4 regions of the Pelosinus sp. IPA-1 genome follow, and region 1 is predicted to be linked to each of the others. Evidence: riboswitches for the same ligand, from Rfam matches in the RefSeq annotation. Region 1 holds a riboswitch; each other region holds the start of a gene.
The links. Region 1 has a riboswitch for cyclic di-GMP ahead of QSJ81_RS00445 (methyl-accepting chemotaxis protein). Riboswitches for the same ligand answer to the same signal wherever they lie in the genome.
Positions count from the first base shown of each region.

Region 2: linked by a shared signal. The riboswitch ahead of QSJ81_RS19650 (methyl-accepting chemotaxis protein) and the one ahead of QSJ81_RS00445 (methyl-accepting chemotaxis protein) in region 1 are both predicted to bind cyclic di-GMP.
Region 3: linked by a shared signal. The riboswitch ahead of QSJ81_RS16495 (porin family protein) and the one ahead of QSJ81_RS00445 (methyl-accepting chemotaxis protein) in region 1 are both predicted to bind cyclic di-GMP.
Region 4: linked by a shared signal. The riboswitch ahead of QSJ81_RS01720 (methyl-accepting chemotaxis protein) and the one ahead of QSJ81_RS00445 (methyl-accepting chemotaxis protein) in region 1 are both predicted to bind cyclic di-GMP.

Region 1 covers NZ_BSVC01000001.1:99,428-106,963, reverse strand. The annotation lists gene QSJ81_RS00465 (DHA2 family efflux MFS transporter permease subunit) at 1-1,413, shown strand, start outside; gene QSJ81_RS00460 (YeiH family protein) at 1,632-2,627, shown strand; gene QSJ81_RS00455 (rubredoxin-like domain-containing protein) at 2,744-3,079, shown strand; gene QSJ81_RS00450 (chemotaxis protein) at 3,188-4,108, opposite strand; gene QSJ81_RS00445 (methyl-accepting chemotaxis protein) at 4,147-5,847, opposite strand; cyclic di-GMP riboswitch class I at 5,975-6,061, opposite strand; gene QSJ81_RS00440 (hypothetical protein) at 6,353-6,622, shown strand; gene QSJ81_RS00435 (APC family permease) at 6,730-7,536, opposite strand, start outside.
Region 2 covers NZ_BSVC01000008.1:156,032-163,567, forward strand. The annotation lists gene hpdB (4-hydroxyphenylacetate decarboxylase large subunit) at 1-513, shown strand, start outside; gene hpdC (4-hydroxyphenylacetate decarboxylase small subunit) at 518-784, shown strand; gene hpdA (4-hydroxyphenylacetate decarboxylase activase) at 788-1,723, shown strand; cyclic di-GMP riboswitch class I at 1,958-2,042, shown strand; gene QSJ81_RS19650 (methyl-accepting chemotaxis protein) at 2,202-4,229, shown strand; gene QSJ81_RS19655 (hypothetical protein) at 4,295-4,420, shown strand; gene QSJ81_RS19660 (sigma 54-interacting transcriptional regulator) at 4,509-6,074, opposite strand; gene ald (alanine dehydrogenase) at 6,480-7,536, shown strand, end outside.
Region 3 covers NZ_BSVC01000006.1:299,267-306,802, forward strand. The annotation lists gene QSJ81_RS16475 (protein adenylyltransferase SelO) at 1-477, shown strand, start outside; gene QSJ81_RS16480 (hypothetical protein) at 651-806, opposite strand; gene QSJ81_RS16485 (helix-turn-helix transcriptional regulator) at 1,510-2,319, shown strand; gene QSJ81_RS16490 (DUF6506 family protein) at 2,413-2,715, shown strand; cyclic di-GMP riboswitch class I at 2,819-2,905, shown strand; gene QSJ81_RS16495 (porin family protein) at 3,085-4,578, shown strand; gene QSJ81_RS16500 (nucleotide sugar dehydrogenase) at 4,607-5,929, shown strand; gene QSJ81_RS16505 (polysaccharide deacetylase family protein) at 5,949-7,536, shown strand, end outside.
Region 4 covers NZ_BSVC01000001.1:397,265-404,800, reverse strand. The annotation lists gene QSJ81_RS01755 (hypothetical protein) at 1-310, opposite strand, end outside; gene QSJ81_RS01750 (divergent PAP2 family protein) at 335-742, opposite strand; gene QSJ81_RS01745 (SMR family transporter) at 758-1,102, opposite strand; gene QSJ81_RS01740 (decaprenyl-phosphate phosphoribosyltransferase) at 1,186-2,094, opposite strand; gene QSJ81_RS01735 (iron-containing alcohol dehydrogenase) at 2,091-3,227, opposite strand; gene QSJ81_RS01730 (hypothetical protein) at 3,442-3,909, opposite strand; gene QSJ81_RS01725 (hypothetical protein) at 4,083-4,406, opposite strand; gene QSJ81_RS01720 (methyl-accepting chemotaxis protein) at 4,677-6,392, opposite strand; cyclic di-GMP riboswitch class I at 6,536-6,626, opposite strand; gene asnB (asparagine synthase (glutamine-hydrolyzing)) at 6,741-7,536, opposite strand, start outside.

The sequences.
Region 1 (7,536 bases):
TGGGTACTAACCTCCTATCTAGTAGCTAATGGTATTATCCTTCCCCTGTCTGGCTGGTTATCCGCACTGATGGGGCGCAAGAATTTTTTTATCTTTTGTATTTTGGGATTTACTTTAACCTCGTTTTTGTGCGGTATTGCAACGTCCCTGCCCATGCTAATCGTTTTTCGATTGCTACAGGGTTTGACAGGGGGCGGCTTGCAGCCTAGCCAACAGGCGATCATCAAAGATAGCTTTCCCCCTGAAAAACTTGGGATGGCATTTGCTATTACAGGTATAACAACAGTATTAGCACCAATTTTAGGACCAACCCTAGGAGGTCTTATCACAGATAATTTTAGTTGGCGCTGGATTTTTTTCATGAATGTACCTGTCGGCCTGTTAGCCGCTTTTCTGGTCAAGATTTTGGTTGTGGATCCGCCTAGTGCGCAAAAGCAAAAGGTGGACTCTATTGATTATATTGGCCTTAGCCTCATCGCCCTCGGCCTTGGAGCGCTGCAAATCGTTCTAGATAAAGGGCAACAAGAAGATTGGTTTGACAGTCCCTTTATCATGATCTTTGCCTTTATTGCCGCCGCTGGCCTCATTTTGGCAGTTTTCTGGTTATTACGGCAAAAAAATCCTGTAGTCCAGCTGAAGCTTTTTGCTATTCCTAGTTTCAGTTTACCCTGCATTATGATTTTCTTTGTCGGTTTTGCCCTTTACTCAAGTGCCATGCTGTTACCTATGCTGGTACAAACAAATTTTGGCTATGATTCTACCTTATCTGGACTTGTACTTTCGCCAGGAGGAATTGCTACCCTCGTTATGATGCCTGTCGTTGGCAGACTCGTCAATGTATTTCAGTCAAAATACCTTATCTCTTTTGGTATGCTGATTACCGCTGTTGGTATGTGGGCAACTGGATTTGTGACGCCTCAAACGGGTTACAGCACCTTCGTCTTAGTACGTGCTCTTCAGACAGTTGGTATCCCATTCCTGTTCATACCTGCCAGTACACTTGCTTTCTCAAAAATTTCTCCCGAAAATAGCAGCAATGCATCCGCAATTGTTTCCCTAATGCGTAATTTAGGTGGCAGTATTGGTATTGCATTGGTCACAAACAAACTCTTGCATAGTCAGCAGATGGAACAATCTTATCTTGTACAGCATCTAACGGCTGCTGACCCAGGCTTTCACAGTTCAATAGCAAGCTACACCCAATCAATTATGAATCTTGGTGTACCATACTCTCAAGCGTCATCAACAGCTATGGGGAAAATTTATCAAGAGCTTATCCATCAAGCAAGTATTCTTGCCTATCGAGATGCTTACAACTACGTCGCCATCATTTTGGTGGTTTTAGCCATTGTTGCCCTGCTAATGCCGGGTAATACAATTAAGAAAAAAGGTGCTCCCATTGCCACACACTAATAAAATACCATTTAAGGCGGATTCCCCTTCAAGTCAATAAAAATACTACTCCAGTATCTGGAGTAGTATTTTTTATTATTTTTTTAGGTCACTACTACTTTAAGCTTCTCTTCTCACTTTATATCTATAGGTAATAGCCTATCCGTTTTATCATATTATAGTATTTTACGTATCAACCTTCAAATGATATTATCACAGTAGGCAAAGGAGGAATTTATATGATACAGAATGCCAACTTAATAAAGATTTTACCGGGAGTTTGTATTGTTATTGCAATAGCCATCCCATCTTGGTTTTTAGGGGACGTTGTGCCATTAATAGGAGGCCCCGTATTCGGAATACTCTTAGGCATGATAATAGCATGCTGGAAAAGGCCTGCTATTTATGAAGATGGTATTACATTTTCATCAAAAAAAATCCTGCAAGCTTCCATCATACTACTTGGTTTTGAAATGAACCTATTTAATGTTTTTAAAGTAGGTAGCCAATCTTTATACATCATGATTTTCACATTAAGTGCCGCATTCATATCTGCTTGGCTTGTAGGTAAGTATTTAAAGTTGCCAGGAAATACGAGTATTCTTATTGGCGTAGGAACAGCAATTTGCGGTGGGTCTGCAATAGCAGCTACCGCACCTGTAATATCTGCCAAAGATAAAGATGTCGCCTATTCTATTTCAACAATATTTTTATTTAATATAGCCGCCGTGTTTATCTTCCCCTTCATGGGCCACATACTTGGTATGAATGATATGGGTTTTGGAATGTGGGCAGGAACGGCGATCAATGATACCTCTTCGGTAGTGGCCGCCGGTTATTCCTACAGTCATGAAGCAGGTAATTTTGCTACCATTGTTAAATTAACCCGCGCCTTAATGATTGTACCAGTCACATTAACGCTTGCTCTTATTATTGCAAGGAAAAAAACTAGTACGGGCAATTTTGGTATTGCAAAAATATTTCCTTGGTTTATTTTAGGATTTTTAGCAGCCTCCATTATAAACACAACTGGATTTATCCCTCAAGTTGTCTGTGAGTTCCTTTCCCACACTGGAAAGTTTTTTATCGTTATAGCTATGGCCGCCATAGGTCTAAAAACACATCTCAAACATATATTTAATAATGGTATTAGGCCAATACTACTCGGACTATCCTGTTGGTTAGCAGTAGCGCTTGTATCACTTGCAGTACAGCATTATTTACAAATATGGTGACTACAATAGTCCGCTTCCCTCTATCTGAATCCTTCTTTATATAAGAAGGATTTTAATTTCTTTTAGCGAATAGTGTCACTAACTAGAATAATATGTAAAAAGGAGATTGTTAAACAATGAAAAACCTTTTTAAATGCAGCGTTTGCAGTTTTATTCATGAAGGGGATAATGCAATTGACAAATGTCCCAAATGTGGTCAGCCACAAGAAAAATTTATTGAATTAACCGCGGAGGATACCGCTAAGATTTACAAGTCAGAAAGAACGAATGACATCCATATGGAAATTATTGCTTTAACCGACCAAATTGTAAAACTAGCAAAAGAGGGTATTGAGATTAATCTTGATCCTCCCTGTACGTCTGGTTTTACACAAGCAAAACAGGAAGCCTACGTTATTAAACAGCGCTCAAAAGCAGAAATAGAAAACCATATCACAAAGGGCAAGTGGTAATTTATCTTTTGCGTTAACGACATATAGTAAGAAAAGGATGTTAGGGAGTATTTACTCCCTAACATCCTTTTTTCTTAGAACGTTTTAACTATCTTCTTTACAATATATTTATAGGCTCATTGTATCTAATAAATTAATCAATTTATTAATTTCTGGCTTGGAAGCTTGACCATTCGCTCCGATCGTTTCGCCTTTGAGACGCATTTCTTCATTAATTAAAGAAGAAAAAATTAATACAGGCAATTTTTCCAGTTTTTTGTTTTCTCTAACCTTCTTCAATAAATGATGCCCATCCATTTGTGGCATTTCTATATCGGTAATCAGTGTATGTACATTTTCTTCGATGGGCAATCCTCCATCTGCAAATGCCGCTAATGCATCCCAAGCATCTTTACCATTAGGATAGGTTGTTATATTGATATACCCAACTTTGTGAAGTGACTCTATCAAAAGCTCTCTTAGCATTTTGGAATCTTCAGCAATCATGATTTTCTTCGTCTTCCTGACAGCCTGCAATTCAACACTCCCTTGAGAAACATCTACCATTTTAGCATTAATTTGAGGATTAATTTCAGCAATAATTTTTTCAAAATCCAATAGAATAATTATCTTCTCCTCTAGCTTGATAATACCAACAGCCATGTCAGAATCAGCAGCAGTATCAGGGACTGGTTCCATCGCAGACCATGATACCCTATGTATCCGCGAAACTTGATTTACTAGAAAACCTACAAAAAAAGTGTTTAACTCACTTATAATAATATTTTTGCTAGCTGCTTCTTGGTCTTCAACTCCTAAGCACGTCAGCAAATTAACTAGTGGCATCACCCGTCCACGCAAGGTAAAAATTCCATCCACATTAGGATGTGAATTTGGCATTGGCGTAACAGGAACTGGAGTAATTACTTCTCTTACTTTCGCAACATTAATTCCATAATGCACTTTGCCAACTATAAACTCAATAATTTCAAACTCATTTGTACCCGTCTCTAATAAGATCCCCTTTTTATCATTCGCAATTTCACTCATAAAAATGCCTCCACCGAATTTTAATATAACGGTTTCACTTATACTTTAAACTTTTGAACTACTGCATTCAGCTCCGTTGCCAATTTCGCGAGTGAATCAGCGTTATCACCAATTTCATGCATACTGGCAGATTGTTCCTCCGTGGAGGCTGCAACGGTTTGAATACCTTCCGAGGTAGTATCTGCTACAAGCCGTATGGTTTCTACACTAGTTACCATAGACTGTGTCCCCAAAGCAGTTTCACCAATTGCAGAAGCAATTTGCTCAATACCATCTTTTACAGTAGTTAACCTTTTCGCAATGAGTTGAAAGCCCTTTTGTGTATCGAGAGCTGAGGTTTTACATTTTATAACCTCTCCGTTCGCTCGTTCCACTGCATTTACTGACACTTCAATCTCACTTCCCATGTTGGAAATGATCTCTGTGATTTCTTTTGTAGATTTTTCACTTTGTTCGGCTAGCTTACGAACCTCTTCTGCGACAACCGCAAATCCCCGCCCTGCTTCCCCTGCTCTGGCAGCTTCAATTGCTGCATTTAGGGCTAGAAGATTTGTTTGTCCTGCAAGATTGGTGATTACATCCACTATCCCTTTAATTTCCTGGGATCCTTGCGCCAATTTTTCTGTTACTATTGTAATCTCAGCCATAGAAGAGGCAACGTTTTCATTTTGTTCTACCACGGCTTGTAACATGGACATACCACGATCTACTTCCGCCACTGCATTTTGTGTATTGGAATTTACCTCTGTTGCATTGGCGTTAATTTCCTCTGCACCAGCTGAAATTTTTTCAACTGCTCCTGAGATATTGATAATACTATCGGAATTTTTAGAAGCACCAGCAGCAATCTCTCCCGTACTATTAGCTACAATATCTACGGTTTCTAGGTGTCCTTCGACTGATGCACTCAACTCTTCACTGGATGCTGCCAATGTTCGAGAACTAGTGTGCAGCAGGGCAACAATTTCTTTTAGAGAATTACGCATAGAATTAAGGATGTTCCCCATATCCCCAATTTCATCATTTCGACGAATTTCAATATCCTTTTCCGTAAGGTCTAGTTGCCCAATCATAGTCATTGATTTTGTTAAATATCTAAAACGCATTGCCAAATTGCGACTATACCAAATTACCACAATACAGGCCATTATAAAAATTAAAGTACTCAGTAAAATAATATTCCTACTGTTATTTTGGGCGTGGGTAATCATAAGATTGCTTTTATCTGTCATAGATTTCTGTTGTGTCTCAGCTAGTTTTGTAAACTGATCTTCAATATCTTTTGTATGCTTTCGCCCCTCTGTAGTCAGTTGATTCAGTGTTGGATCATTGGTTTTCTTGGCAATTATCATTTTTTCAACAAGGCCTAAATATTCATTTAGTAGCTTTTCAAGTTTAGCACCTTCTTCAGTTGAATCTTGATTCACGGAACTGGAATTAAATTCTTTCACTGTTTTAATGGCTTTTTTCATATCTTCCTGATATCCTTGCTCATAAGCTGCTCCATCAGGATACAGCAGGAATCCACGGAAATTAAGAAGGGCTCTAACATAATCTGTATGAGCTTCTTTAATAGACATTGTTCTAACAGCAGTATATGATACCAGCTTATTTGACTCGTCGCCTAGTGAAAGATAATTATAAATTGTATAACCAAGGGCTGATAATAATAGCATTGCAGCGATAGCAAACATACTTGTTAACTGTAAAATGATAGGTAATCTTTTTTTACTATTCATAAATAGAACACACTCCTGTTATTGTAAGTTTTTTTGATTTCAACTATTGCTAAGAACAATCTTCTAAATCTATTACCTTCTTTCTTAAAATATTAAAAACTGCCAATTGGCAACATTGACATCTGTCAATGGCAACCTGGCAGCCTTAAATCCTAAGATTCTTAGACCCATAGCTTTGCGTCCTTACCTTTCGATAAGTTTGCCGAAATCTAACATATTCAATTTACAAAAATAGAGCTCTATGGATCCTATAATAAATCATTTGCAACATTCATGCCTCCGCCAAAAGGTATAGAATTAAAATTTTTGTGGAAATTCGTCAAAAATTGAAAATAGCATACGGCTAATTTGTAAATTAACAGCATGCTATAAACTGTGTTATTTAAACCTAGATTTCTTTACTTTTTCTTGATATAAATCCTTTGTTTCTTTACGCCTTCTTGAGATGAGATCATGTTATCATCAAGATGAAATAGGAAAAAAGAAGTAGTAAGGAGAATCTATCATGACACAAGAAATGATGGTGACATTCGAGATCGACAAAGATGTTAAGATTTCCACAGTAGTGGATTGGATGAATGAAAAGATTCTAGGTAGTAAGGTAATTGAAGTAAGTATTACAAATACGGATTGGCTGTTTTGTGGTGCACTCAATACTTTTCTGGGAGAATGCACTATCGTTTCAACGGAAGTTGTCAGTATAGATGAACTTAAGCACTTATTTAGTCCCCATCCTCATTTTATTCATCAGCTTAAATTTAAAATCAGATCCTAATAATTAACATCTTATTGCAGCTACAATAAGATATTCCATTTTATTGATCACACCATTAAATAAAGGAGCAGCCTCTAATTTGAAGCTGCTCCTTTTGGCAATTTCATCTATTTTTTCAAGTGGAAGGGAACGCTAGTCACAATCACATTTTCCTTTAGAATTAGTAAAGTACGGAGCACCCAACCTGTCTGATTGTGAAGCAGACGGTGCCACCATTTTTTTGTTTGGAACTCAGGGATTAAAATTGTAATATAATCTTCTGGTTCTTTTTGGCGCTCTAGTTGGATGATGTAATCAAGTAGTGGTTGAATAACTAAGCGGTAAGGAGAGTAAACTGTTACTAATTCAACACCCGGATTCCAGTCATGCCATTTTTTTGTTACCTTTTGAGCATCTACTTCATCAGTAGCAATATGTAAGGCAACAATATCTTTACTAATGCTTTTCGCATATGTGAGAGTTTGCGCTACGATATTGGTAGGAGTAGCAACAGGTACAATGACCATATTTCTACCTACTTTAAAAGTAGTAGCAACCGCAGGGTCAAAGTCTTCTATTGGTAAGTGTAGTTGTTCAGACATATCAATATAGTGAGAACGAATTTTCTTGAAAATAAAAATCATAAACGGAATAAACACAATAACCGCCCAGGCTCCGTGGGAAAATTTAGTAATGCCGATAATAAGCACGACGATTCCAGTGACAATGGCACCAATTGTATTTATAGTAGCATTCATAATCCAACCTGTGGTTCTTTCCCGACGCCAATGGACAACCATACCTGTTTGAGCGATGGTAAATGAGAGGAAAACACCGATAGCATATAGGGAAATTAGATGCTCAGTATTTCCATCATAAATAAAAATTAACAGACCAGCTATCGCACTGAGTAGGACAATGCCATTAGAGAAACT
Region 2 (7,536 bases), on a different contig from region 1:
TGGCTAGTTTTTGCTTGTTCTCGTGCTGAATCTTTATATGGAAAGAAAATGTATCCTTGTCAAATATCAGTATCAACTCATGGTCCACAAGGTGCGGCTACCTTGGCGACTCCAGACGGACGATTAGGTGGAACTACTTACTCTGATGGTTCCGTATCTGCATATCCAGGAACAGATACAAGCGGTTTATATGCATTATTTGAATCAGCTAACATCTGGGATCATACTACATCACAAAATTCTCAGATGAATCTTAAAATTCATCCAGGTGCATTACAAGGTATTCAAGGGACAAGAAAATTACTGGATTTGACGAAAGCCTATATGCGCAGAGGCGGCACCCATGTGCAATATAATATAATAGATTCTACTGTCTTAAAACAAGCACAAAAAGCCCCAGAGGAGCATCGTGATTTACTGGTTCGTGTAGCTGGATTTACACAATATTGGTGTGAATTAGGCAAACCAATACAGGATGAAGTAATATCTAGAACTGAACATGAAGGAGTATAGGAAGATGGCATTAAAACATATTGATTGTTTACATTTTTGCAGTATTGATGCAAGTAAAGGAATATGCAGAGTAACAAAACAGTTCATCAATATAGATACTGACGTATGCGACAGACTAGTAGTAGCACCAAAATGTAACAATTGTAAGCAATTTCATGATGAGGATGAACAAGGTATCGGAATATGCAAAGGGTTATCTAAGGAAGATTGGGTATATGGCAGCCTCAATGCAGGAACTTGTGCTGCCCATGAATTTAAAGATAAGAGGTAAAGAGTGGATACAACAGGAGTAATATTTGATATACAGAGTTTCTCAGTTCATGATGGACCAGGTTGTAGAACGACTGTATTTATGAGTGGATGTCCTCTAAGTTGTCGATGGTGTGCAAACCCTGAAAGTTGGAGCAGAACACCTCATATCATGTTTAGCGAAAGAAGTTGCCGATATAATAAAGGCTGTTCATTGTGTAAGGATATTTGTAATAGAGGCGGGCTAAGCTTTGTTGATGAAAAACCAGTATTGAATTGGGAGACCTGTGATGCTTGTACAACCTTTGAATGTGCTGAAACTTGTTGTTATAATGGCTTAAAGCAATGTGCAAAAGAGGTTACTGTTGATCAGCTAATGAAAATATTAAAAAGGGATTCTAATAATTGGGGCGGAAAAGGTGGTGTAACTTTTAGTGGTGGCGAACCTTTGATGCAGAATCAATTTTTATTGGAATCCCTAAAACAGTGTGTAAGAAATGGTTTTCATACAGCAATCGAAACCACGGCATATACTGATGAGGAAGTATATTTGAATGTAATGAAATATGTAGATTTTGTATTCGCTGACATAAAACACATGGACAGACAAAAGCATAAAGAAAAAACTGGGGTATATAATGATATTATTCTTTCCAATATATCTTCCCTTGCTAATTCACAGTGGCAGGGAAGGATTATCATCAGAGTGCCAGTTATCGGTGGTTTTAATGACGATTTTGAGAATATGTCAAAGTTGATACACTTTATGCAGGTAAATAATCTATTTGAAATTAACATTCTACCTTTTCATGCACTAGGCGAATCGAAATGGCGCCAACTAGGGAAAATTTATGAGTATGCAAATAGTGGTAGTGTAAGCGATGCCAAGATGGAAGAAATACAGGACCTATTTCTGCGGAATGATATAGCCTGCTATATTGGTCATGATACAGCGTTTTAATCTATTAAGTTTTCTGATTCTAAAAAAGCATAAAAGCTAGCAATTTCCAGTGAGAAAATTGCTAGCTTTTTATGTAAGTATATTTAATGCGGCAAAATGAGTTGATAGCAGCTTTTATTATGTCACAGATAAAATTTGTTTATATCAAGAATAGTAAACTAGAACTTTTAGAGATATGAAGAAAATGACATATTTTAGAGGAGTTTATATTTTTGTGTCGAAAATGACAATTTATAACTATATAGGCAAACCTATCGAAAGGTAGGGACGCAAAGCCATGGGTCTAACAATATTAATTCATGACTGCCAGGTTGCATTTTGTAAATTTACATAATGATACCTAGCAGTTTTTGTTATTAAAAGGAGGTAAACACTTTCCCAAAAGGTTAACAAAAGAGTAATGGAATTGTTGATATAATGGATATGTACGAAATTTTAAAATGCTAAGCACTAGCTGAATGAGCAACGAAGCTATGAAGTGGTTCAAGATGAAGATGAAATTTTGAAGTTGGAAATTAAATTGGAAAGTGGTGTACATATGAAATTAAAAATGAAGTTTTTAGCGTTGGTGCTTATTACGAGTTCTGCTTTATTGGCAGTTGCAATCATGGGATATCTTGATGCTAAAAAACAAGTAACGGAAAATATCAAAAATGAAATGTTTTCTATTGTTAACAGCCACTCAAAACAGTTAGATGGTTGGTTATTAACAAAGGCGCAAACGGCAGCAGTGACTACTCAAAACATTCAAGTAGTATTAGGTGATAATGATATACCAGCCTCATTTGTACAAAATTATAAGTCAGATCCTGGCGTACTTGATTTGTACGTAGGATTAGAAGATGGCAGGATGATTGATGGCTCAGGATCAGCCCTTCCAGAGGGGTATGACCCTCGTAAACGTGGGTGGTACAAGCAAGGAAAAGAAACAAATAAATTAACCTTTACTGATGCCTATGTTGATGCATTAACTAAAAAGTATATTGTATCAGCAGTTGTGCCGTTGAAAAATACGGCTGGAAATACGAGAGGTATTGTTGGAATTGATATTACACTAGATATTTTAAGTGAGAGAATTAAAGAGATTAATTTACATGGGAAAGGAAACGGTTTTATTGTAGATCAAAAAGGGATTATGTTAGCACACCCAGATTCGAGCAAAGTTTCGACTAATATTAATGAGAATCCACAATTGAAACAGATGGCAAAAGAAATGTTATCTCAAGATAGTGGTGTTCAAAGTTATGAAGAGAATAACGTAACAAAATTAATGATTTATACCAAGGTACCATCTACTGGATGGGTGCTAGGTATTACCGTTGATAAAGAAGATGTTTATAGCCAAGTTAAACAGTTAGGTTATGAGTTTGGATTGATTGCTTTAATCGGCATTATAATTTCAATTGCTGCAAGCTGGGTATTGGCTAATAAAATAACAGGAAACGTTACAAAACTAACGGAGCAGGCTGAGAGACTAGCTAGCGGCGATCTAACAGAGCAGAATCTGATAATTAAGTCTAATGATGAAATAGGTCAGTTAGCATTAGCCTTTGCAAAAATGGCAGAAAACTTGCGAAATCTAATGAAAGATGTGGCGCAAACAGCAGAACAATTGGCGGCTTCTTCAGAAGAATTGACCGCTAGTGCTGAGCAGTCAGCTCATGCATCAGTCCAAGTAGCTACATCGATAACTGAGGTAGCGCAAGGAACAGAAAAACAATCGAATGCAGTGGAAGATGCTTCTCTTGTAGTTGAGGAAATGTCAGCAAGCATTCAGCATGTTGTAGAGAATGCTACGACAGTAGCGGCAACATCGGAACAGGCGGCTAGTGCAGCGAGTGGTGGCAAGGTAGCAATTGGTAGTGCTGTGAGCCAAATGAACATCATCGAAAGCACAGTTTCAGGATCAGCAGAAGTAGTAGTTAAGTTAGGCAATCGATCGAAAGAAATTGGACAAATTGTAGATACTATTTCTGGAATTGCTGGACAAACAAACTTATTGGCATTAAATGCAGCGATTGAAGCAGCTCGTGCTGGTGAGCAGGGGCGTGGATTTGCCGTTGTAGCAGAAGAAGTACGCAAATTAGCGGAACAATCTCAGCATGCAGCGAAGCAAATTGCCGAAATGATTAACGAAATTCAAGTAGATACAGATACGGCTGTAGTAGCTATGAATAATGGTACAAGGGAAGTGCACATTGGAAGCCAAGTGGTTAATAAGGCTGGAGAATCCTTTAAGCAGATAGAAATATTAGTTGAGACAGTCCTAAGCCAAGTTCGTGAGATTGCTAGTTCTATTCAAAAAGTAGACGTTGGTAGTAATAAAATTGTTACCGCGATACAGGATATTAATGCAATAACAAAAAGCAATTCTGGAGAAACCCAAAGTATCTCTGCAGCCACAGAGGAGCAATCAGCTTCGATGCAAGAAATCGCTTCTTCAAGCCATGCATTGGCGAATTTGGCGGAGGAAATGCAAAAAGCCGTTAGAAAGTTTACAATTTAATGTAATTTTAGCTGATCAATGCATACAGAGAAAAAAATCCAAGCATTACTATAGGAGTGTTTTTAATGAAGGAAGAATTAGTAGGATTGGAGATGGGAAAAGAAGAGTTAGAGGAGCTAATCAATCATCTTCCCCAAATTTTGCAAGAACTTGAACAATATATAACTGAAAATAGTAGTTATAGTTTATAAAGAATCCCGATGAAGGCTTCGTTTGCGGAGTGCTCATCGGGATTTTTTTATTCAATTGGTATCGCCTTAGGTGAAAGTAAGCAACTAGCTAGACCTTTTTTTCTGAAAGATCATATTTTCGCATTCGATTTAATACACCTGTATGGGATAAACCAAGGACATTACCAACCTGACGTGATGTTCCGTGAGTTTTAATCGCTTCGCGCAGAATATGGCACTCCATCTCTGCTAGAACTTCCTTCAATTTTCGATTTGTAATAGGTAAAACACTAGAAGCTGTTTGTAAATTCATTTGATCCAACATAATATGTTCTGGGGTAATTTCCCCTTGGGAAACCAGACTAACCGCTCGTTCAATTACATTTCTTAATTCTCGAACATTTCCTAGCCAATCGTGTTGCATCAGTTTACTCATTGCAGGTTGTGAGAGATGGGTTACTTGTTTTTTAAAACGATGATTTATTTTTAATAATAAACTTTCAATTAATAGAGGCAAATCTTCTTTGCGATCACGCAGTGGGGGGATGTAGATAGGAATAACATTAAGGCGATAATATAAGTCATCGCGAAACTCTTTTTTTCGAATCATTTCTTCTAGATTACGGTGAGTGGCGGCAATAATTCGAACATCTACAGAAATTTCTTGATTGCTGCCAATGCGCCGGATTTTGCCGTCTTGCAGTACCCTTAATAGTTTAGCCTGAAGACTAGCAGAGAGTTCACCAATCTCATCGAGAAAGATAGTTCCAGCGTTAGCATATTCAAAAAGGCCGCTTTTACCACCTTTTTTTGCCCCTGAAAAAGATCCGTCTTCATAACCAAATAATTCACTTTCAAGCAAAGCATCTGGCAGGGCTGCACAATTAATGGGAGCAAATATTTTTTCTCTACGAAGGCTCTCCATATGGATAGAACGGGCAAAAAGCTCCTTACCAGTACCGCTTTCCCCCCGAATCAGTACTGTAGAGTCATTTTTTGCAACAAGCTTCGCCAGATTAATGACATGTTTCATCTTTTCGCTCACATGCAGGATATCGGCAAATCGATTAATGTGAGGTTTTGTTACGGAATATACCAGCTCTTTCACATCATGCATAGCTTTTAATACTGCTACTGCTCCAATAGTAATGCCATTGGCGTCCCTTATTGGACACCCACTAGTGATATAATGACTCTTACCTCTCGTCGTTGAGACCACGAATTCGCAATTGCTATAAGGCGTCCCCTCATGTAGTGCTTCCAATAAAGGTATCTCAGAGACGAAGATATCTTTAATTTTTTTACCTAATACCTCATTACTTTGGTAACCTAGTATTTTTTCAGCAGCGGGATTGAAATGGGTTATAACTTCTTCTTTGTCAATTGCTAAGATGCCATCACCAATGGTATCCATCACCGCTTTGAGCTGTTGCTCTCTCTCTTGATGAGGCATATTAGAGATTAGGTCGACAGTATTAATTTGTGGAATTAAAGACAATTGTTTATGGATAAAAGCATATTTATTAGGTGATAGTGATTCTATCTCTAGATACATAATATTTGGTGAGACTTCCATTGATAAGATATTAATATTATCCCTTGCCAGGACTTGCGAGATATCAAGAACAAGCCCCACCCGATCCTGATTGGTAATTCTCAGACAAATAGTAGCCATGGTGATTCACTCTCCATCCAAATAGCAAATTGGTCACATGGTTATATGAAGATTTATCTGAAACTGTTACTGCATATTGGCAAAATATAATATGACAAATATATTATACCATTGTAAATATCTACAATGGTATAAAAATTAATCACGTATGTAAGTAATGTCCGTACACAAAAGTCTTTGCAAGGAACTATTGGAACGATTTTAATCCAATTGGAACAAAATTGTTCCGGTTGTTGGAGCGATTTTGTTCCAAATTGATTTGTGGACGTTGCAATACTATTTGTTATAAAAATTAACCGTATAAAGAGAAGCGAATAGATGCTGAATTTAGAGCCTATGTTTTTGTACTACCAGTATTTGGCACAACAATTGCAATAATAGTGATAATAAAAGGAGGTCATTTTCATGATTGTTGGAGTGCCAAGGGAAATTAAAAACAACGAGAACCGCGTCGCCATTACACCTGCTGGTGTAGAGGCAATGAACAAAGCTGGTCATACTGTTGTCATTGAGCATAATGCTGGATTAGGCAGTGGTATTAGCAATGAAGCTTACCAATCGGCTGGGGCCAGAATTCTACCCACTGCAAAAGAGGTTTTTTCTAAAGCGGACATGATTATGAAAGTTAAAGAACCACTGCCTTCTGAGTATGATTTGTTCAAACCTGGTCAAATCTTATTTACCTATTTGCATCTTGCTCCTGAACCTGAGTTAACCAAAGCCCTTTTGACTAAGAAAGTTACAGGTATAGCCTACGAAACAATTGAAGTAGGTCGTACGCTGCCTCTATTATTGCCAATGAGCGAAGTAGCGGGGCGTATGTCAGTGCAAATTGGTGCACAATTTTTAGAAAAACCATGTGGAGGAAAGGGGATTCTTCTCGGAGGAGTACCTGGAGTGGAATCAGCACAAGTCGTTATCGTTGGCGGCGGCATAGTGGGAACCAACGCTGCAAAAATGGCACTAGGCCTGGGGGCTCGAGTGACAATTTTGGATAAGTCAACGGAAAGATTACAGTATCTTGATGATATCTTCCAAGGGAGAGTTACCACTGTTATGTCCAATAGTTATAATATCGGCTCCTGGGTGAAGAGGGCTGACCTCCTTGTAGGAGCAGTGTTAGTTCCAGGAGCGAAAGCGCCTAAACTTGTTAGCGAAGAGATGGTTAAATCTATGAGTGATGGATCTGTAATTGTAGACGTTGCCATTGATCAAGGTGGTTCCGTAGAAACTATTGATCGAATTACTACCCATAGCGAACCAACCTACGTAAAACATGGCGTGGTCCATTATGCTGTTGCAAATATGCCTGGCGCTGTAGCTCGCACATCCACTTTTGCTCTAACCAATGCAACCTTAGATTATGCTCTGCAGATTGCGGATAAGGGTTGGAAAAAAGCCGTGCAGGAAAATGAAGCCCTCGCTAAAGGACTTAATGTGGTAGGTGGCATGGTGACTTATA
Region 3 (7,536 bases), on a different contig from region 1:
TTTACTGAGTTGTATCAATCTAATTGGCTTGCGGGAATGAGAGCCAAACTGGGAATATTTAATGAAGAAGAACAGGATAAAAATCTTATTGAAGACCTTCTCGGTATGATGAAGAAGTATGGTGCGGACTATACCAATACCTTCCGCGCATTAACTTTTGATACGCGGCCTGATATGGAACTGTTTGGCACCACAGAGTTTGCTCAATGGCATGAGTTATGGCAGGCGAGGCTAGGCAGACAGCAGGAAGTAGAATCCTCCTCGCATCAGTTGATGCAAAACAGCAATCCAGCAATAATCCCTCGCAATCACCGAGTAGAAGCCGCGCTAGAAGCCGCGGTGCAAGGAGACTACAGTGTAATGGAGCGGCTTCTTGATGTTCTGGCAAGCCCTTACGCATATTCCCCCGAACAGGCTGAGTACTCTACACTGCCAGCGCTATCAACCCATCCTTACCGAACTTTTTGCGGTACCTGACGCAGAAGTAAAGGGAAGATGGTAGAGAGAGAGTACCATGGCGGAATTCAAAAAAAGCCACTACTGGTCATTACGACTGGTAGTGGCCCTTTTACGTTTTAAAAGCGGCACTGCTTTTAAAACGTCCCTGGAGGCCGCTATAAAACATATTATAGTAGTTACCGTTTTTTACTTTAGGTATTTGGGTGATTGGGCTGATCTATACTAGCAATATAGGCAGCATTTTTTATATCCTGTTGTTTGTCTTTGGTTGATCGTTGTTGTTGCGAGTTATTGGCTTGTTGCGAGTTACTGGCTTGCTGCGAGTTACTAGCTTGTTCTTGTGTCATGTGATCACCTCCTGACCATATTATTTACGCATAGTGATTGAGCTATGCAATTGGTATTGGATATACGTCGTACCTTAATTGGTAGGGCGGTGTTTTTTATTTTGAAGATTGTGTTATAAAAAATGATAAATAAAGTATGTATATAGTAAGACTGTTCAAAAACATACATAATTGGAGGGGGAGAAATGTGGTTCGATGGGCCTGATGTGCTTGAAGTAGGAGTTATTTTAATTGTAATAGCTGTTATATGTATCTTTTGGCTAAAACATTCGGATCGTGCTTAAAAGCATCGCAACTACAGGCACTGCAAGGCTTTTGTGAACCTTGTAGTGTTTTTAGTTTCAAGTAGTTAGAAGCCCGACTTAAAGTTGATTAATCAACTATTATTAATTCATAGGTAATTATAATTAGTACAACCCAAGGAAAATAATGCGAAGCATTGGATAATAAAGTACAGGCAGTCGTTAAATCCATTATAAAAATCTCCTCTAAAAATAAAATAGAGTTTAACTATACCAACAATTAGAATAAATGTAAAGTATTTACATTTATTCTAATTGAATATTTAAAAGAAAATGGAAATTAATAATGTATTTCTTTGGAAAATAGAAGGTGAATTAAAGTGTAATAAAGAAGAGGACGAATATGGAATAGAAAGTATGATATAAGTGCAGCTTGTCATGCATGAGATAAGAGGCTGAGTATGAAATTATGCAATTTGAAACCAAATCGACACTTACAACCATATGTTAGTCGTTATTGGTTGTGGGAGAATGAACCGAATTTACCTCAAATTATGCCCGGTACAGGAACTGAATTAATGTTTCATTATTATGAACCATTCGCTGGTAGAAATCAGAAGAATGAAATTTTTGTAGCGCCTAATTGTCATATTATATCTCCGCGTTATGGGTGTTATCATATAAATCCAGCAAGGTATAGCGGTTTTATTTCTGTGAGGTTTCGTGCAGGTGCTTTTCGCCACTTTTCTAGAGAATCAGGTAATGATTTAATAGACCGCTTTATTGATATTAATGAAATATGGGGAAAAAAAGGGCAAGAATTTGGACAACGGGTACTAGATGCAAAAAGTCTCCAGGAAAGGATTATTATAATCGAATATTTTCTTATGAGGTTCCTCGAAATGTATCGTCGTCCAAATTCATGGTTAGATGCAGCGGTAAAAAAGGTGTTTTATGGCTGCAGTGATGTAGTACTGAAAGAAATAAGTAGTGAATTATTTATTAGTGATAGGCAACTTCAAAGAAAATTTAGGGAAGCAGTTGGTGTTAGTCCGAAAACTTTTCAACGAAATTGTCGTTTTGAAACGGTATTAAAGCATTTACTACTTAACAAAGAAACAGATTATCTAACGAGTGCACTGGAACACGGATATTATGATCAATCCCATTTTATTAAAGAGTTTAAGACGTATGTAGGAGAATATCCATCTTTATTTTTACACGAGGAAAACTTTATGTCGCATTTTTACAATAGAAAATTGTTTGATTGATATAGTATTAGGAACGAGTGAGTTTAGGGTCGCGTATCCCAATGAAGGTTTTGCATCTTGTGCTCGCCATTTTTTTTATTAGGAGGAACTATTTTGAGTTTAAAAGCGGCATTTATATTTATTGCTCCGGAGAATGATGAGAAAATTCATAATGCAATTATTAATGCTCCGGTTGTACAATTACATGTTGTAGGTGTGGAAAATTATCAGGAAGGTGAGCTAGTCGCTAGAAGAATGGTTGAACAAGGTATCGAAGCTATTGAACTCTGTGCAGGTTTCGGAATTGAGGGAGTTGCGAAGATTAAAGCAGCAGTAAAAGGAAAAGCAATAGTTGGTGTAGTAAGATTTGATAATCACCCAGGTTTTGAATTTAAAAGCGGTGATGATCTATTTTAGTGATTTAACCGACTATATAAGTTATATATTATGTATCTTAAATTTCAAGAATATAACATAATCCTGCAGGAATTTAACAATATTGAGCGAAAATCAATTAAAAGTATATAAATGGCAAACCTTCTGAAAAGAAGGGACGCAAAGCTATGGGTCTAAGGACGATTAAGTCTATGATTGCCAGGTTGCATTTCTTGAAATGCAACCTGGCAATTTTTTTGTGTAAAAATTGATGTTTGTTGCCAGTTTTCATCAAAAGGAATTAACCTGTATAAGTACTGTAGCAAGCTTTCAGGTGAATGAAACGTATGTAATGGGACAACCAGACGTGACTATGAAAAATACATCTTATCAGGACGGTGAGTTTTTTAAGTGAAAAAGGTTTTTATATTACTGTTTTCGGTTGCAACGATAGTCGGTATACCAATAAATGAGCACGGGGGAAACGTGGTATATGCTTCAAATGAAGTAAAAATCGAGGGTGGCAATAAACTTTCTGTAATACCAGGAAATACAGAAAAATTTAAAGCTGAATTTGCATATGAAATGGCACAAATTACAGGTAAAATATTATCTACCCCAACTACTAATGTCGAAAACTTTAAAGTTGAGTTTGCGTATTCAATTGCTAGGGTCACAGCAAAAATAATGCCAATTTTGCCCAACGACCAGAAAAATGAATTCGCATATAAAATGGCACAAATCACAACAAAAATAATTAGTGACCCAAACCTAGATGTTGAAAAGGCTAAAGCTGATTTTGCATATGAAATTGCGCAAATAACAACGAGATTTATAACGAATCCAGATAAACTCACTACTGATAAAAACACAATGCTTACAATAACTAATGACTATGTTGATCCGAAAACAATGCTTAGGAATAATGCAGATATCGAACCTAAAACAGTAGTTCAGATGAACAATACGGAAATTAAAGAAAAAGCAAAAAGTAATACAAATTATATCTCACCGGAAACGTATACAGGCCTTATAGATGATTTGAGTCATGTAGGTGACCGGAGCAGTCAATTGGACAACAAAGTAAAGATTGACGGAGAAATTCGTTATCATTACGCTTTGAATAGTGGTCCTGGGCAATTAGATCGGGATTCATCTGGAATTCGTGCCCGTATTGGTTTTAATAGTGCAGTGAATCAGGATTGGCGTGCCTATGGTATGTTGGAAGGTCAAAAGAATGTAGTAAATTATAATAATGATTTCAAGCTTTCACATCTATATGTGGCGGGAAAAAGCGGCGAATCAATGGTGACAGCCGGTTCCTTTGGTTACCTTATGGCGGACGGTAATATTTATGATAGTGACTTTAAAGGCGTAAAAGTTGAGTTTGGAGATCCGATAAAATACACAGTAAGTTATGGCGAAACCGACTATACGAAAAGAACATTCATAGCAACTGCACGGTATAACGATATTGATTACAATCTTGAAGTCGGTGCTCATCACTACCAAAAGGATGACGGCGATCACAGTCAAAACACAATCTGGACTCTTGGTGGAAATTATAATTTCAGTAATTTTGGTTTAGGGGCCATGGCTTTGGGATCTACTTTGACAGACAGCAAAGGTTATGTGCTTAGTGCTACCTATGGAGAATTAAAAACATGGAGGCCGGGTACCTATGGAGTATTTGCCAAATATTATAACCAACCCCAGGGCACGTATATTGCTCATGGAATGAATGGCATAGGTAACTCTATGCAAGGATTTAAAGGCTATGGCTTAGGAATCAACTATACCTTGACAGAAAATGTTGTTACAGGTATCGAATATTATGGACTAAAAGACAAAATCAGTGGAGAACAAGGCGACACATGGTGGAGCCACTTAACTCATTATTTCTAAATTAATAGGTAGGTGAAATGAGATAGGGATGGAAATATTTGAAAGAATTCGAATGAAAAAAGATTTTTTGGCAGTTGTAGGACTTGGCTATGTAGGGCTACCTGTTGCTATTGCATTTGCTGAAAAAGTTAAAACTCTGGGATTTGATACCAATCAAGAAAAAATCAATGTCTACAAAAAGGGAATTGACCCTACTAAGGAAATTGGTGATGAGAAAATTCAAAGTACGGCATTGAATTTTACTACGGATCCAACTAGGTTAAGAGAAGCCAAGTTCATCATTGTTGCTGTTCCAACGCCTGTCAATGGAGATAAAACACCAGATTTGGCGCCGATTGTTAATGCTAGTAAAATAGTAGGGCAAAATTTATCAAAAGACAGTATTGTTGTTTTTGAATCTACAGTATATCCGGGCGTTACAGAAGACGTTTGTGTACCTATTTTAGAGAAAGAATCAAATCTGGTATGCGGAAAAGATTTCAAGATTGGTTATTCTCCGGAAAGAATTAATCCTGGAGATCGAGTACATAAACTTGAAAATATTCAGAAGATCGTATCTGGTATGGATGAAGAAACTGTAGAAAATATTGCGGCTGCCTATGAGTTGATTATACAGGCAGGTGTTTATAAAGCACCCAGCATTAAAGTTGCGGAAGCAACAAAGTTGGTTGAAAATGCCCAAAGAGATATTAATATTGCTTTTATGAATGAATTGGCAATGGCATTTAATCGAATGGGCATTAATACCAAAGAGGTTATCGATGCTATGAATACCAAATGGAATGCTTTAGGTTTTTATCCAGGATTGGTAGGCGGACATTGTATCGGTGTCGATCCGTATTATTTCATCTATCAAGCAGAAGTGCTAGGTTATCATTCCCAAATTATTGCGGCCGGTAGGAAAGTTAATGATAATATGGGTCTTTTTGTAACTGACAACGTAATAAAGAAAATGATTCAATCTGATATCAATGTCAAGAAATCGAATGTTTATATTATGGGGATTACCTTCAAAGAAAATTGTCCGGATATGCGCAATTCAAAAGCCGTTGATGTTTTTAAATACCTTGCTTCATATGGAATCAAGGTAAAGGTAGTAGACCCGGTCGCAGATAAGGCTGAGTTCAAGAAAGAATTCAATATGGAACTTGTAGATATAAAGGATGTTCGAAATGCTGATTGTCTGGTGTTCTTAGTAGCACATCAGCAATTTAAAGACTTACAGATAGAAGACTTAGAAAGTATGTTAAAGCAACAAAAGCAACAAACAAAGCATGTAATTATTGATATCAAGAATATATTTGATAAAAAGAACATAGAAGAGAAGGGCTACTCTTATTGGAGTCTTTAATGATAAGGGGATGATATACGTGAAAAATAAGAAAATTGTATCATCACTGGTTCTGCTTATAGGTATTTGTCTAATGGGGGTGCTTTTCTCCAAAGACTTCTTTACAACGCAGACAGCCGGCGACTATCGCAATATTACCGATTTAGAAAATTCCTATAATGCCGATGCAGAAGCTGCACAAGCTTTAGCGCAGCTTAAAACAAGTCAGGAGAAAGCAACGGTTATTACACATAGCAATAGTGGACAGCGCCATATTGCATTGACTTTTGATGGATTAACAGATCGCACAAGTGTACAACAAATTTTGGACTTATTAAAAAAATACAATGCAAAAGCGACTTTTTTCGTTGATGGGATGCAGACTGCCGAAGACCCTCAAACTGTTATAAACATTAAAAAAGAAGGACAAAGAGTCGAAAATTATACACTCTTAGGCATGGTTAAAATGGAAAATCTACCTGTGGAAAGGGTAGTTAAAGATTTTTGTCGTGCGCAAAAAATTATTAAGGTGACCACCGATCAAGGGGCAAATCTTTTAAAATGCAATGAAACTAAATATACGGATCAATTGCTTCAAGTAGTGAAAGCCACTGGGTTTAACAGTGTTGTAAAAAGCGATGTTTTCTTAAATGTGAAACAAATAAACTCTCTTCCTACAGCAGACAATTTCGTTGGTAATATCAAACCGGGGAGTATCGTTTCTATTAAACTAAAAGCTAACCCCGAGCCGGTTGTTAATGAACCAGGAAAAACAAACTTAAAACCAGCTATAGACAAACAGCCAGGTTTAAAGGTGTTGCCACAATCAACAGACTTGGGAGAAAAAGAAATTATTGATGCGGTAGAAAAACTGTTAATTGCGCTGAATAAAGCAAATTATACTACAGTCTATGTGGAGGATTTCTCAATAACCAATTCTACCCTAAAACCAGTAAACACCACCCAATTGCAGAATCGCAATGAGGTTAAAGTAAATAACGCTTTTTCCTTTATGCCTAAAATCACTGATTTTTTACGAGAACAGATCGTGGCTTTGTTTACCTGTCGGACAGCTTATGCAGCAGAGATTGTAGATAACAATGCTAAAGAAATTAAGATAGTTTCAACCACAGAACCAGCTCTTTCCTATACATTCGGTGGATTGTCCAAAGAAGCAGTAGTGAATGACGTACTCGGAAGATTGAATAGCCTTGGCATTAAAGCAACCTTCTTTGTAGCGGAAATAGAAATGAAAAAATATCCCGAAACACTACGGAGAATTATTGCAAACGGGCACGAAATTGGTGTTGCAATAAGACCAAAAGAGGGGGAAACAATCGAAGAAACTCGCAATACTATTATACGTTCCCGTAATATCTTGCAAGAACAGTTTGGTGTGAAAACCAATTTGGTTAAACAACCATGGGGTGCCGTATTAGATAACACAAAAGAAGCTGTTTTTAGCTTAGAATGCAAATTAATTGGTCAGTCAATCAATGTTGTGCAAAGCAAACATAAAGATTATACCTCCGCAGATCAGGTTATGGTAGAAATTTTCGGTAAATCTATATTTTCATTAGCCCGCGGACAGATCATACATTTTAGAATGGATTACTATACCAATGATC
Region 4 (7,536 bases), 300 kb from region 1:
GAATCACCGCCTCTTGATGATAAACTTGTCCATCATAGGATATATCATAAAACATGCCGCTGACATACGTAAGAAAAACCATGATTAGTATTGCACTAATTCCAACATTGGCAAATGTCTTGCTTGCGTTTTTTTTATCATAAGAAGTTGTAATACCATAGGCAAAAATCAGACTACAGATAGTCGCCATCCATATATGTAATGGCACTAAGGACATCCCTAGGCCAAAACTAATGGCTGAGAATAATAAGATAAAAAACATAAACGCTAAAAAGGTTAATCCTAAAATAAAAGAAAAAGTAACTAACATCGATTGCCCCCTAACATAAGCGCCTTAGATACTATGTAATAAAAAAGCTACTAAAAAACCTGTACTAAGGCCCCCCAAGATTTCGATAGGTGTATGACCTTGCCGTTCTCTTAATGTTTTGCTAGAATCTGCCGTGACGTACTGATTGATCATACTAGCATGTTTACCTACCGCACGTCGAATTCCCATGGCATCAAACATGGTAATCATCAGTACTGCCAATCCTAGACTAAACATAGGCGTAGCAATCCCCTCAGTAAAACCAATGAAAAATACCGTACTACTTATTACTGTTGTATGGGTACTGGGAAATCCTCCATTACCGATTAAGTTGACAGCCTCTTTGCGAAAACGAATATAATTCACTACAAATTTTACCGATCCTGCTACCAACCAGGCAAAAACGGGCATTACGGCATATTTATAATCCAATCTAACATCCTCCCATTAGGACTTGGCAACAAGAGTAATGCCAGCCAAAATAAATAGCATACCACCAATTCGCAGCCAATTAATTGGCTCATGGAAAATAAAATAAGACGCAATAAATACAAAAACGTAGCCAAGACTCACCATAGGGTAGGCATAACTAAGCTCCACTTTTTTCAATGCCATGATCCATATAATAGTACTAATACCATATAAAAATAAGCCTAGAACGATCGGCCATTTAATTTTTTCTAATAAGGTGATACCCGGGTTTTCTACCATTTGCATAGCACCAAATTTAAAGGCAATTTGTCCTACTGCCCCTATGGCTACTGATATAAGAATTAATAACAAATCTTTCATTACAATAGTACCTCACTTTTTATTGACCCTACTATGACAATTTATCAAGTAACCAATATTTTACCTAAAAGTTATATGATTATCTATTCAAAATAATATAAGATACTAGCAACCATAATAGCAAATAACGACACGGTAGCGAGAATATGACCATCTTCTACTAATACTTTTTCTGGCCTGCCACCTTTTCCCTTCATGTGTATTAAATATAAATAACGGAAAATTCCATACATAACTAGTGGTATGGTCCACATCAATTGAATCGTGTGGCCTGATGTAAAGGTAAATAAAGAGTAACTCATAATGGCTGCAGTAGTAACAATACTATTTAATTGATTTAACAATTCAGGAGAGTATTGCTCTAAAACTTTACGGTGCTCTCCCTTATTCTCGCTTAGCAAATACAATTCATGCCTACGTTTGCTAATCGCTAAAAACAAGGCTAGCAACATAGTACAGATTAAAAACCAAGGGGTGAAGGAAACATCGATTACCAATCCTCCGCCAATGGCACGCAAAACAAAACCAAAGGCAATTACCATAATATCAACAATTACAACCTGTTTTAATTTAATCGAATAAGCTACGTTAATCATAAAATATCCAAAAAGCAGCAGGCTAAACCAAGGATCTAACAAGTAGGCCATACCAAGAGCGCAACATAATAAGGTACTCCCAAATACCAGTGCTCTAATAGGGTCTAATCTCCCCGAAGCAATGGGACGATACTTTTTTTCTGGATGCCGACTATCCGCTTCACGATCCATGTAGTCATTTATTATGTAAACACAGCTTGATACAATGCAAAATAAGGCAAAACCGACTACCGCCTTTAGCAGCATATGTATATTTACTGTTTTGATTGAAAAAATCAAAGCAGCAAATACTAATAAATTTTTTGTCCATTGCTTGGGACGCAACACCATAAGATAGGGTAATGCCTTGCTCCCGGATTTATCCTTTTTGACGATTTCCTCTGCCAAAGTACTCATTTACATGCTCCATTATATATCTTCTCTACAATTTCAGGGATCTCCCCTGCAGGATCATTGGCTAAGCTCCCTGTTACTTTACTAGCCAAATAGCGTATATCCTCTTTTCCTAAAGAAAAATCTGCCAAACTCCCATTCCTATGTATACTTTGGGTAAATTGCTGGTATGCCAGCATAAATTCCTCCTTATTCCTGCAAGGATTACCACTTAATGCCTCTCCAATACAATTAAACTTTTCTTCCGAAATCTCATAGGTAATATCTAACCAACTCTTAAATAGCGCCATCAATCCACTACCATGACTACTATTCGTTTTTACTCCAATCGGATATTGCAACCGATGGGGTAAACAGGTACTAGAATTAGCTAGATTAAAGCCCATCAGCATACTGGCATACATCATATTGGTACGGGCTGTTATATCTTGACCATTTATAAGCACTTGAGGCAGATATTGTCCAACCAATCGTATGGCGGCCAGTGAATGAGTGGCAATTAAGGGGGCTACCCCACTTTTCGATATATAGGTTTCAACAGCATGAGCAAATACATCAAAACCAGTCTCTACAGTATTTCCAGGCAATAAAGACACTGTTAACTGCGGATCCACAATTGCCATACAGGGAAAGAGCCCCTTATGACGAAAACTGGTTTTTATTCCACTGTACTCATCCGTTAAAATCGCCGCCCAATTGGTTTCCGACCCTGTACCAGCTGTCGTAGGAATGGCAATCAGAGGAATATCAACATGGGTGATGGGAGATTGCCCTAATAAATAAGGTTCTACTTTTTCCCTAGTTGATAACCCAAGAACAATTCCCTTGCCAGCATCAATCGCACTTCCCCCGCCAAGGGCTACTACAACATCGGGTTGCCAGTTTGCAAATTTTTCAACACACTGGTTGACTTCGCTAGCTAGAGGGTTGGCACTAACACCTTCAAATAATGCAGACTGTATCCCTAAAGAAGTAAGTCCCTCTACTAATATCTTAGTAAATCCATACTTCTTCATAGCATATTTGCCTGTTACAATGAGCACTCTTTTACCAACCATTCCAATATAAGCGGGAGCCTTTTCAAACTCACCACAACCAAAATGTATTTTCGTCGGCATATAATATGAAAAATGCATAGCATCCAGCTCCTACTGTTTTATCAACTCATTCACTACTATACTAAAAATATCCACTAGTGAAAAGTAAATCTTCAATTATTTTCAAGAAAATCTGATCTTCACTCTTATCTTTTCTCATCCAATGCAAAAAAACTCTGGTAAAATAGTATACACTATTTTACCAGAGTTTGCAGTCTAATCCAAGGTAAGCCCTTATAAGACTTTCCTCTTATTATAGATTCGCCAGCAATTGCTGCAAGACTTTATATTTAGCATCTGTATAGATTTGATCAAAATCTATAATATACCACTCACCATTTACTTTTTCTAATCCGACTGGTTTCATATTAATCTTGAAAGTATTCTGTTCTTGTGTTGTTACCAAAAGAGCTGCATAGTTCCCTTGTTGGGCTACTTGTTTGACTGACATAATATTAGAATTCTTGATTTGTGTTAATTCTGATTGCCCAGTCATAAATTTTACCACTGTTTTGGGATCGCTTTTTGAGGCAGCAGAAACATACAAACTAGCTTCTTCCATACGGTTATTCTTAGCGGCATCAAAAAAAGTAGTCACTGTTTCCGTCGGGCTAAGTCCAGGTACACGCTGAAGGCCTGAACCACCACCACACCCTGCAACTAAAGCTACAATAAGTAATAAACTGGCAGCCAATAAGATCCTTACATTTCGTTTAAACATTTCTCATTCTCCTTTTCCATAATTAAACATAAACTTGTTATGTATACTTGCATTCTATCACAAAATTCTATTTTAGTCACCCTAAAAAAAAATCCATTAAAAGACTTAGCGTATAAATACGCTAAATCTTTTATAGACTTCAGCTAATTTAAAGTTAGATGCTAATTCTTTAGTTAATCATGAATTAGGTCTAAAATATCATGAGCAATTCGTCTCAAGTTTTCTTCGTGTCGTTCATTTTCTCGATTTTGACGTTCATGCCATTCTCGTTCGCCTTCATGAGGACGTCGTCTCATTTCTCTTTCATGCCGTTCCCTTTCTGCACGTTCTCTTTCATGTCGATCTTGACCCTGATCATGATTATCATGTCGATCATCTTGCTCTTGCACAGGGGGCTGATTATGTAGTGGTGAAGCTTCTATTACGGATGCACCAAAACCGATTTGCATCATACCAACCATTGATAAAACCGCTATTTTTTTAGCTATATTTTTCATAAGAAATCACTCCTTTATTTGTTATTTTAATTATAGAGTAGAAATGTAACAGAATTGTGACTGTCAAGTTACATTTACATGTAATTTATACTAAAGATTACATAAATTCGTTCAGTAGATAAAGAAACGAAATACCGATACAAAATAAAACAATGCCCTAGGATCATTCTTCCTAAGGCATTGTTTCAATTTTTTTATACGATTTTTTATCTATTCTCTTAACTAAATATCAACTTGAAGCTGATATCGTCATAAGTAGGACATATTTAATTACACTTGAAATTTACTAACAGCTTCCCGAAGATTCATTGCTAAATGGGCTAGCGCTTGGCTGGATGAAGCGATTTCTTCCATAGATGCAGATTGCTCTTGTGTTGCGGCAGATACGGTCTGCGCTTCTCCAGAGGCCTTTTTACTCAGTTCATCAATTTGCTTTACTGAGCCAACAATGTGTTGACCATTAATCGCCATCTGCTCTATGGCGGTTGATATTTCTTTTGTTTGGTCAGATACTTTGTTTATCAGAAATGCAATTTCCTGGAAAGCCTTGCCACTATCATTTACTACTTCTGCCCCCAGCTTAACTTCGCGAGTACCATCATTCATTGCTATTACTGCTTTGTCAGTATCTCCTTGAATTTCGCCAATCAGTTCGGCAATATGCTTAGCTGCATCTTGCGATTGTTCTGCTAACTTACGAACTTCTTCTGCCACTACAGCAAAGCCACGGCCTTGTTCTCCCGCACGCGCTGCTTCGATAGCAGCATTTAAAGCTAATAAGTTTGTCTGACTAGCAATACCAGAGATCGTATCTACAATCTGCCCAATTTCCTTAGAACGCTCTCCCAATTTTGCTACTACTAAAGCCGAGGTATTAACAGTCTGTTCTATGTGTGACATCTGATTGATCGCCTTATCCACTAACGTATTACCTTCATTTGCCTTATTTGCAGCCTGTGCTGATTGATCAGATACTTCATTGGCATTGACAGCAACTTGCTGGATAGTAACTGACATCTGCTGAACCACAGCTGATGTGTTATCCGCCACACTTAATTGTTTTTCTGCACCATGTGCCACGTCGGTAATGGATGCAGCCACTTGGTTTGCAGCTTGAGCCGATTGATCTGCACTAGCAGTCAATTCCTCCGATGAGGCTGCCAATTGCTCAGAAGAATCACTGATCTGTTTCATCAAATTTCGAATAGAGACACGCATACCCGCCAAAGCATCGCCCACTTGACCAATTTCGTCTTTTCTAAGAATTCTTCGCGTTTTATCTCGAAAATCACCTGCTGCAAATTCGTTACAAATCAACACCATTGTATTTAACGGATTGGCTATAATTTTGGTTATATACCACCCACTCAATCCTAAAATAAGTAAGGATACTAGAATAATGCCAATGGCAATATGTTTTGATCTTTCGAATGATATTTTACTATCCTCGTGTGTTTGTTTTGCCATTTGGACACTATATGTTGAAAGGTCTGTGCATTTATTAATCGTGTCACTCGCTACTGATTCCACCGTAGCAACGTAGAGTGCATACGCTTCTACATTTTTATTTTGAAGCGCCAAGTCAATAACTGGTTGTCTAGCAACGCGATACTTTCCTATGGTTGTTTTAATCCCATTTAACTGTTCCTTTGCCTTCTCATCTAAATTGGCTTTTTCAAGCTCTACCATATTTTCATTAAAGGCTTTTACCTGCTCATCTATAATCTTTTTTAGCTCGTTATTTCTATTATTATCCGTTGTAATCATTAATTCCAGTATAGCTCCATTAACTTTATTAATATGAGCACGATTTGCATTTATAAGAGCAATTGGCACTAATTGATCCTCATACATTGAGTTAATATCTGCATTTGACTGCTGAAGATAATAATATCCTGTATATCCTATAATACTCATGGATAAGAATGAAATAACAATTAGTATACTTAATTTAAGGCTTACTTTCATGTCGTTTAATATGTTCATTTTTTCCTCCATAGTGTAATGTATTTTCGATGCCTTTCTGCATATATAGCCTGCAAATTATATGTATGTTTCAACTAATTTAATTTTCTTTTCATCCTCCTTTAGGCATAAATAAAGATTGCCAAATTACTCATATCAATACATTGAGCAACCTGGCAATCTTAGATTCCTTACTAAATCTTTAGACCCATGGCTTTGCGTCCCTATCTTTCGGTAGGTTTGCCAATATTTAACTTTGATAATTTACTTCGCCATTTTTTGTCAAATTCCTGCAAAAATGATCTTTCATAGGTAACAATAAAATCATGCCCTAAGATAACTCTTCGGGCATGATTGGCGTCTGCAATGTTATACCATTTCCACCTTATACTCTCTTAGCCAAGTATCTACTTGAATTAAATAGGCAAATAACTGGGCATTTGTCATGAGCTGACCAAACCAGGGTATATTAGATATTGGGGAATCAGGTTGCGCCATAGAACGCACTTTAGCTACATCCACTACATTTTTTAACGGGGAAGAAGGATCATCTAAAATACGTAATACCCACTGACGTACGGTGCTCAAATAGGATGGATTATGAGTTTTGGGATATGGACTTTTCTTTCTCCATAAAACATCCTCGGGCAAAATTCCAACTAAAGCATGCCTTAATAAACCTTTTTCTCTTTCATGGTAATTTTTCATACTCCAAGGTACGTTCCATACATATTCGACTAGTCGATGATCACAATAAGGAACTCTTACCTCAAGACCGAAAGCCATACTCATACGATCTTTGCGGTCAAGCAGGGTAGGCATCCAACGTGTTAGACTCAGATAAAATATTTCTCGCATACGAGCCGATTGAGCATCCTCACCTGGTAACTGTGGCACCTCAGCTAATGCTTCATGATAGCGTCGTTTTAAATACTCATGAGGCTTAGTCTTAAGCCCTAGCTCAGGAGATAACCATTCCATCCGCACCTCAGGTTTTGGTGCCCAAGGAAAGCTTGAGGCATTGATCATTTCTTCACGATAAAACCAAGGATAGCCACCAAATACTTCATCAGCACATTCGCCTGATAAGGCAACTGTAGCTCCTTTTTTAATTTCCCGGCAAAACAAATATAAGGAAGTATCTACATCCGCCATTCCTGGTAAA